3 regions of the Brotomerdimonas butyrica genome follow, and region 3 is predicted to be linked to each of the others. Evidence: predicted binding sites of a transcription regulator. Region 3 holds the regulator's gene; each other region holds the start of a gene.
The links. The regulator HrcA, encoded in region 3, represses chaperone genes, less so after heat shock. The targets are predictions, from matches to a motif close to TGTTAGCACTCNNNNNNNNNGAGTGCTAACA.
Positions count from the first base shown of each region.

Region 1 (3,227 bases), on a different contig from region 3:
ATCACGGAATTCTGCGGCTTCATCAGGGATATGTTCAGGGAAGAGCCGAAGGTGTTACTGGTCGCTGCAGAGTTCATAATATTAGTGATACTGTCGCTGCTGAAAAGCATATATCAGATATACGCTTCGCTTTCGATCGGTCAGCTTGCAGGAAAGTACAGGATACTTCTTTCACTGGGCGCTTATGTCGGTATAAATATAGTTATAACTGTGCTGGCGGTGCTGATCATGATGCTGCTGGATGTTACGGGAGCACTGAGCGGATGGAGCTCGTTTTCGGTGAATACGGTGAATGACATGCTGAATGCAGGGCAGACGGTACTGGGCTTCGCTGCGGCTGTAACGGTCATCCAGCTGGCGGCTTTCCATGTGATAACGGAAAGGATACTGTCGCTGAGACTGAATCTGCAGTGATGAAGCGATGTAGTACAGGATCGGTGTCAGGGAAAGCGGGGAGCATGATATGATGATATCTATAGACGAATTCACGGAAATAATGGATGATATAGCACATGAGCTGCCGGATGAATTTTATCGTGATCTGAACGGCGGCATACTCATACTGCCGGACAGGAAGCTCAGCCCTTATGCAAAGGCTGCGGATCTGTGGGTGCTCGGGACTTATGTGCACAGCTCGTCGATGGGCAGGCTGATAGAGATATATTACGGTTCGTTCTGTGAACTTTTTGCGGGAAGCAGCAGAGAACGGCTTATAGAAGAAATGCGGGAGACTCTTTATCACGAGTTCACACATCACATGGAATCGCTTGCCGGAGAAAAAATGCTCGAGGAAAAGGATGCACAGCAGATCAGAGATTATATAAATCGCAGTAATGACAGGGGACAGGGGTGACAGATGCTCTGCGTCACATCGATCAGCACACGGATACATGATGATCGGCACACAGAAATATGCTTATTCTATCATCAAAATATCGAATTATTTACTTGAAATTAACATACAATATAATTATAATTAAACTTGGCTAGGGAACAGTGCAGAAACTGCACGTCATATATTCCGAGCATGATATCCTGAGATGTGCGATGAGGTAGTATAATTCAACCTACATGATGACATTGGGAGTCCGGGTTTTTGACTAGCTTATGTCGGGCCGTCCCTGAACGGAAGACAGAAGCGGGAACAGGGCACCCCCCTATTGTAAAGATAGGGTGTGAATTATATCCTTGACGGCATGTCGGGATTTTTTTTTTGCGAAAAAAAGTAAAATTTCCCACGCCGGCACTTGATTTTTGAAAAGAATTGTCCTATTATATTGTTAGCACTCGATAAAGAGAAGTGCTAACAAATGAAAAATCAAAACGAAAGGATGATTCAAAATGGCTAAAAAGCAATTCAAGGCAGAGTCAAAGAGACTTTTGGATTTAATGATCAATTCGATCTACACACATAAAGAAATATTTTTAAGAGAGCTGATCTCCAATGCGAGTGACGCAGTGGACAAGCTTTATTACAAGACGATCACAGAAGGCGATACGGGAATATCTCGTGATGATTTCGGTATCAGGATCGAAACCGACAGAGAGAACAGGACACTCAGGATCATCGACAACGGCATGGGCATGACGAGAGAAGAGCTGGAGAAAAACCTGGGAACTATCGCAAAGAGCGGATCGCTGGATTTCAAATCCGAGATGGACAAGAAAGACGAGATCGACATAATCGGACAGTTCGGCGTAGGCTTTTACTCGGCGTTCATGGTCAGTGACAAAGTCAGCGTGCTGAGCAGAGCTTACGGATCAGATGAAGCGTACATGTGGGAGTCATCCGGAGCAGACGGATACACGATCACAGAAGCAGAGAAAGACAGCAACGGAACAGAGATAACGCTGACGCTCAAGGAAGATACAGACGACGAGAATTACAGCGAGTATCTCGATACTTACAAGATAAAGAGCCTGATCACGAAGTACTCAGACTACATCAGATATCCTATACAGATGATGGTAGAGAAGCACAGACTGAAACCGGGCTGCGAAGACAAGAAGCCTGAAGAGCAGGAATACGAGACATATCAGGAACTCGAAACGCTCAACAGCATGGTGCCTCTCTGGAAGAAGAACAAGAGCGAGATAAAAGACGAAGACTACAACGAATTTTACAAAGACAAGTTCTACGACTTTACAGATCCTGCAAAGGTCATACACACCGACGTCGAAGGCGTGGTAAGCTATACGGCACTGCTGTTCATACCGGGACAGGCTCCGTTCAACTATTACACTAAAGACTATGAGAAAGGCCTGCAGCTTTACTCGTCAGGCGTGCTGATCATGGACAAGTGCCCGGATCTGCTGCCGGACTATTTCAGCTTCGTAAAGGGCCTTGTGGATTCACAGGATCTGTCGCTGAACATTTCCAGGGAAATGCTGCAGCATGACAGACAGCTCAGAGCAATAGCACAGAGACTCGAAAAGAAGATCAAGAGCGAGCTGCTTTCCATGCTCAAGACCGATCGTGAAAAATACATCAGCTTCTTCAAGAACTTCGGACTGCAGCTGAAATACGGACTTTACGACAGCTTCGGAGCAAACAAGGAAACGCTCAAGGATCTGCTGATGTTCTATTCGTCTACTGAGAAAGCGCTCGTTACGCTTTCGGAATACGTGAGCAGGATGAAGCACGAACAGAAATACATCTACTACGCTTCGGGCGAGACTGTAGAACAGATAGACAGACTGCCGCAGACAGAACTCCTCAAGGAAAAAGGCTATGAGATACTCTACCTCACAGACAGCATAGATGAGTTCGCACTGCAGGTTATGCGCGAATTCGACGAGAAACAGTTCAAGTCGGTATCGGGCGAGGATCTCGACATCGAAGAATCGAAGGAAGAAAAAGAAGCTGCGGAGAAGCAGGCGGAAGAGAGCAAGGATCTGCTCGAGTTCATGAAGGAGTCACTGGACGGCAAGGTTTCAGAAGTAAAGCTTTCGCACAGACTCAAGAGCCATCCTGTGTGCCTGACGTCAAAGGGCGGACTTTCCATAGAGATGGAAAAGGTGCTGAACGCTATGCCTACAGACGAAAAAGTGCAGGCTGAGCGCGTACTCGAGATCAACGCAAAGCATCCTGTACTCGAAAAGCTCAAGAAGGAATACGATACGGACAAGGATACGGTAAAGAAGTACACCGCGCTGCTCTACGACCAGGCTAGACTGATCGAGGGGCTGCCGATCGAGGATCCTGTGGAATTTTCGAATGCGGTATG
Region 1 covers NZ_JAOQJP010000001.1:181,184-184,410, forward strand. Annotated here, with positions in the region: gene OCV59_RS00780 (hypothetical protein) at 1-414, shown strand, start outside; gene OCV59_RS00785 (metallopeptidase family protein) at 464-853, shown strand; RNA gene ssrS (6S RNA) at 1,030-1,210, shown strand; gene htpG (molecular chaperone HtpG) at 1,342-3,227, shown strand, end outside.
Region 1: htpG (molecular chaperone HtpG) is a predicted target of HrcA. The motif match lies at 1,279-1,309, and genes of this name have one in related genera.

Region 2 (3,227 bases), on a different contig from region 3:
CACACGTACTACTACAAGACCGGATTCATCGTCTGCGGTATCTTCGAGATAAATCCGCGGCTTATTGGAATGAAGATCAACGATATAGAGGTCATGGACTATGACAATATCGTTGAATTTGTTGAGGAAAACGATATAGATATAGGTATCATATGTACTACCAAGGACGCCGCCCAGGAAGTTGCAGACAAGCTGTGCTTCGCAGGGGTGAGGGGTCTCTGGAATTTTGCACCGATAGACATAGAAACACCTAATCATGTGGCGCTCGAGAATATGCATATAAGCGACAGCCTGCATTCTCTCGCATACCATATGAACAGAAATCAGAGTCAGGAATAGGCTCAGGGTGTATTACATAAGAATATTGGTAAATTAAATAACCGTTTCATTATGAAACGGTTATTAATTATCACATTGATATATGTTTTTTTGAACTACTCTTCAACTGGAGCATCCACAGGACATGCGCCTGCGCAAGCACCGCAATCAATGCAAGTGTCAGCATCTATAACATACATAGAATCGCCGGCTGAGATAGCATTTGTAGGACATTCGTCCATGCAAGCTCCGCAACTGATGCATGAGTCTTTGATTACATAAGCCATTGTAAGTACCTCCTTTAAAATTATCACTAAATGACAAACTGATTATAACAAACCTTAACGAGGAATTCAAGATTAAAGTTTACGTACTTACAGGGAAAAGCGGTCAGGAAAGAGCTTTAAGACCGCGGGATCCTGCAGATGGATCGATATGGATATCATATATATGAAAGAGAAAGGGACAGTGTAATGGCAAGAGAAGATAACGGAGTACTGATCGCCGAGGGGGTAAGAGATTTTGATCTCGACAATATCTTTGACTGCGGGCAGTGTTTCAGGTGGGAAAAGACAGCTGACGGGATGTATGCGGGGACCGCTCACGGCAGAGTGGCGGTCATGGAGTATGACAGTGACACCGGAGTGCTGAAGATACACGGCGCGGATGAAGACGATTACAGGAACATATGGCATCATTATCTGGATCTTGACAGAGATTACTCGGAGATAAAGAAACAGCTCTCATGCAAAGACGAGGTGATCGCAAAGGCCATCGAATACGGGCCGGGCATACGCATACTCAATCAGGACAAATGGGAGACCCTGATCTCATTTATAATATCTCAGAACAACAACATACCTCGTATAAAGAAATGCATAAACTCGCTGGCTGAGACGCTGGGCAGCAGAGCAGGGGCGCTCGCCGGAAAGGAATTCTATGATCTGCCGTCCCCGGAAGTGCTGGCGGGAGCTTCACTGGATGATCTCGCTCCATGCCGGCTCGGATACAGAGCGAAGTATCTGATCGATACGGCGAAAATGGTAGCGGAGGAAGGTATAGAGAGCCTGGAGAGGCTGGGAACGGATGAGGTGAGCTCGGACGAGGCTTTCGATCAGCTCAGGAGGTACACCGGTGTAGGACCGAAGGTGGCAAACTGCATCGCTCTGTTTTCGCTGGGAAAGATGGACCGGTTCCCGATAGACGTCTGGGTCAGGAAGGTCATGAACAGGCTGTACGGCATGGATGAGGGCGATATGAAGGCTATGGCGGACTTTGCGGCGGAACATTTCGGAGAGTACGGAGGAATAGCCCAGCAGTATCTTTTCTATTACATAACTCACAACAAAAATCTGTGATCCGCTGAGCGAAGAAAATCAAAAAAGGTGGTTGACAAATAGCGGAAATGGCTGTAAATTATAGTTAGCACTCGGAAATAATGAGTGCTAACAATCGCCGGGGCGTCGGCAGCATTGCAGAATTGCTGCATGACAGATGCAGCGACGGCCGCGGAGTGAGCTTTGCATAAAGCTCAGACAGAGGTGCATATAAAAAGGAAAGATCCTTTTTCAAATTATATAAGAAAAATGTAAAGGAGATGACATAATGAGTATTGGAATCAAACCTTTGGGTTCAAGAGTAGTTATCAAGAAAATAGAAGCGGAAGAAAAAACGGCGAGCGGTATCCTTCTTACGAGCTCGGCTAAGGAAAAACCGCAGGTTGCTGAGGTAGTTGCAGTCGGACCTGGAACAGAAGACGAGAAAATGGAGCTCAAGACAGGGGACAAGGTGATATTTGCTCAGTATGCCGGTACAGATGTCAAGTACGGCGGCGAAGAGTACTCGATCATGAACCAGAGAGACATTCTGGCGATAGTTGAATAATAAAGGGAGGTATTTTGATATGGCAAAGGAATTACATTACGGAGAAGATGCCAGAAGAAAACTTCAGGCAGGTGTAGATAAATTAGCAGATACAGTTAAGATCACGCTGGGACCTAAGGGCAGAAACGTGCTGATCGACAAGAAGTTCGGCTCACCGCTCATCACAAACGACGGTGTTACGATCGCAAGAGAGATCGAGCTCGAGGACTCAGTGGAAAACATGGGTGCGCAGGTAGTCAAGGAAGTCGCTTCAAAGACTAACGATGTGGCAGGAGACGGTACGACTACTGCTACTCTGCTGGCTCAGATCATAATCAAGGAAGGCTTCAAAAACGTTGCTGCAGGAGCTAACCCTATGGTACTCAAGAGAGGTATCCAGGGCGCTGTAGACGTTGCTGTAGATGAGATCAAGAGACTGGCTCAGACAGTGGACAACAAGGACAGCATCGCTCAGGTAGCAGCAGTATCAGCTGCAGACGAGAACATCGGACAGCTGATCGCGGAAGCTATGGAAAAAGTGGGAAAAGACGGAGTCATCACTGTCGAGGAATCAAAGACTATGGGAACTACTCTCGATGTAGTTGAAGGTATGCAGTTCGACAGAGGATACTTCTCACCATATATGGTAACAGATACAGAGAAGATGGAAGCGGTTCTCGAAAACCCTTACATCCTGATCACTGACAAGAAGATATCGAACATCCAGGAGATCCTGCCTGTACTCGAACAGGTAGTTCAGCAGGGAAGAAAGCTCCTCATCATCTGTGATGATCTGGAAGGCGAAGCTCTGGCAACTATCATCGTCAACAAGCTCAAGGGAACATTCGACTGCGTTGCAGTAAAAGCACCTGGATTCGGTGACAGAAGAAAGGCTATGCTCGAAGATATCGCTATCCTGACAGGCGGTACAGTTATTTCATCAGATCTCGGATATGAGCTCAAGGAAACTACTGCAGATATGCTGGGAAGCGCAGGCACTGTAAAGGTAGACAAGGAAAACACTGTTATCGTGAACGGTGCGGGAG
Region 2 covers NZ_JAOQJP010000014.1:44,713-47,939, reverse strand. Annotated here, with positions in the region: gene OCV59_RS10275 (redox-sensing transcriptional repressor Rex) at 1-339, shown strand, start outside; gene OCV59_RS10270 (DUF362 domain-containing protein) at 435-605, opposite strand; gene OCV59_RS10265 (DNA-3-methyladenine glycosylase family protein) at 792-1,676, shown strand; gene OCV59_RS10260 (co-chaperone GroES) at 1,930-2,202, shown strand; gene groL (chaperonin GroEL) at 2,222-3,227, shown strand, end outside.
Region 2: OCV59_RS10260 (co-chaperone GroES) is a predicted target of HrcA. The motif match lies at 1,739-1,769, and genes of this name have one in related genera.

Region 3 (3,227 bases):
CTCGTGTGACGATACGCGCGTCCATTCCAGGGCGCGGATCGCCGACGTGTTCGGCATGAGCAGGGAGAGTGCTGATGATCGTCTGAGAGAGCTGATAGATGAAAGGCTTTCGTTCGAATATCCTTATATGGATGTTTCGGGAGTGAAATCGAAGTATTCGGTAACGGAGCTCAACAGGCTCAGACAGGAGGAACTGGCTGAAAATGCCGGAAAAGATGCGGACGTGATGTCAGACATATATGCAAAGGCTGCAGCCGGCGAACTGCCGGACGGACGCGGTGAACGCAGTACGACTCTCGCACAGCCTGCATTTTCCATGGAAAGAGACAGAATAAGCAGCATGCAGACCGGTACGCTGATGCATCTTGTTGTCGAAAAGCTCGACTTTGCGGAAGCGGCGGCGCATGGCCGGCAGTACATCAGAGAGACCATTGACAGACTGTGTGAGGACGGTACGATAACGGATGAAGAAGCCGCTGCGGTGCGTATAGATAATATAGAAGCGTTTTTCCGCGGAGAGCCGGGAAAGCGCGCAGCGATGTCAAAGCATCTGTACAAGGAGCGCGAATTCATACTCCGCAGGAATGTAAAGGGAGCAGACACGATCGTGCAGGGTATCATAGACTGCTATTTCGAAGAGGAAGACGGCATCGTGCTTATCGATTACAAGAACAGCTATGCGGGAAACGAAGAACGTGAGCGTGAGCTCGTGCGGATGTATGAAGGTCAGATAGACATATACAGAGAGGCGCTGGAAATCGCATCCGGAAAGCCTGTGAAGGAGGCGTACCTGTATCTGTTCGGATCGAAAAAGTTCATCGCGGTAAAATGAAAAGCGATGTGCAGGACGACGGATATTTTACAATGTTTTTTATTTTTAAAATGAATGATAAAAAATACCGGTAAACGATAAAAAATTTTGAAATAAGTGTTGACAATATACCCATTGGGTGGTAAATTTAAACTGTAGTTAGCACTCGAAGACAATGAGTGCTAACAACAGGAGGCCTAAGATGGATTTAAGTGAAAGAAAACTGAAAATATTACAGGCCATCATAGCTGATTTTATCAGGACTGCCGAGCCGGTAGGCTCAAGGACCTTGTCGAGGAACTATGATCTGGGCATAAGCCCGGCGACGATCCGAAACGAGATGTCGGATCTGGAGGAGATGGGTTATCTTACTCATCCGCATACGTCTTCCGGCAGAGTTCCTTCCGAGAAGGCATACAGACTCTATGTAAATGAGATGATGCCGAGGACAGAGCTCAGTGCGGCGGCAAAGGACGCTATAGCGATGCAGCTTCACAGCAATGTGAACGAGCTGGAGAATATAGTGCAGCGTGCGGCACATGTGCTGTCAGAGATCACGAGTCTTACAGCGTTTGCGATGACACCGAAGAAGGATCAGGACACTCTGAAATATATAAACCTGCTTCCGGTCGATGAGCGGACAGTGGTGCTGATGCTCGTATCGGAGAGCGGCAAGGTGTCCAATACATCGGTGTATCTGGACAGAGCGGCTTCTGAGGAAACGCTCAGGATACTGGCAAAGACGATGACGTACAACTACCGCGGCAAGACGCTGAGCGAGGCACTGACGCTCGATATAATCAAGGCATTCAAATCAGATGCTGAAGCGATGGCAATGTTTGAAAAGAATATCGTTCCGAACTTCGTGAAGACTCTTGAGGATATGCTCAATGTGAACCTTTACATGGACGGACTCACAAACATATTCTCGATACCGGAATACAACGATATCGATAAAGCCAAACTGTTCCTGGAGATGGTGAGCCGCAAGGAGGATCTCACAAAGACTCTGATAAACAGAGACAACGGTGTGATAATAACCATAGGCAACGAGAACCAGAACGAGATGATGCAGGACTGCAGTCTCATAACAGCGACATATCATGTCGACGGCAAGATGGTCGGCAAGATCGGAGTTATAGGTCCTACGAGGATGCGATACGGCGAAGTCACTTCCGTCGTTGAGTACCTTACAGATAATATAAGCAAGGCTTTTATGATAACGGAAGGAGACGAGGATGGCAAAGATTGATATAGACGATAAGGAAAAGAAACAGGAACAGGCTGAAGATCAGGCTCCGGAAGATACAGGGGCTGAAGAAAAGGCCGAAGATAAAGAAGAGACTGGAAAGGATGCCGGCGAAGCTCCGGAGGCTTCCGAAAAGAAGGAGCCGGAGGAAGACGGCGATACCAGATACCTGAGACTTATGGCTGATTTCCAGAACTATAAGAAGAGGGTGGAGAAAGAAAAGACAGATCTTTATTCATACGCCAACGAGAAGCTGATAACCGAGATGCTCGATGTGATCGACAACTTCGAGAGAGCGCTCGAGCATGATGACGGCGACGACGGCTTCAAGAAGGGTATGGAAATGATATTCAAGCAGCTGAGCGACGTCCTTGAAAAGGCGGGCCTGGCTGAGATCCCGGCACTTGGCGAGGAGTTCGATCCGAACTTCCACAACGCCGTGATGACAGAGGAAACTGAAGAATACGAAAGCGGCAAGGTTTCCGGCGTGATGCAGAAGGGCTACACCCTGAACGGCAAGGTAATAAGACCGTCGATGGTAAAAGTAGTCGGCTAGCTTTCGAAAAAATATATATCCAGGAGGAAAATAAAATGGGAAAAGTAATAGGAATCGATTTAGGAACAACAAATTCATGTGTAGCAGTTCTTGAAGGTGGAGAACCTGTTGTAATAGCTAATGCGGAAGGTAACAGAACCACACCGTCAGTCGTAGGTTTTGCAAAGAACGGAGAAAGACTCGTAGGTGAAACTGCAAAGAGACAGGCGATCACTAATCCGGACAGAACGATAGCGTCGATCAAGAGATATATGGGTACAGACCACACTGTAGATATCGACGGAAAGAAATATACACCGCAGGACATTTCGGCAATGATCCTCGGAAAGCTGAAGTCAGATGCAGAAAGCTACCTCGGAGAAAAGGTAACTGAAGCTGTAATCACAGTTCCGGCTTACTTCACAGACAGCCAGAAGCAGGCTACGAAGGATGCAGGAAAGATCGCAGGTCTCGATGTAAAGAGAATCATCAACGAGCCTACGGCAGCATCACTGGCATATGGACTCGACAAAGATGAGTCACAGCACAAGATCCTGGTATACGACCTGGGCGGCGGTACATTCGACGTATCGATCCTCGAGCTGGGCGACGGAGTATTCGAAGTACTGGCA
Region 3 covers NZ_JAOQJP010000007.1:69,152-72,378, forward strand. Annotated here, with positions in the region: gene addA (helicase-exonuclease AddAB subunit AddA) at 1-832, shown strand, start outside; gene hrcA (heat-inducible transcriptional repressor HrcA) at 1,014-2,063, shown strand; gene grpE (nucleotide exchange factor GrpE) at 2,050-2,616, shown strand; gene dnaK (molecular chaperone DnaK) at 2,652-3,227, shown strand, end outside.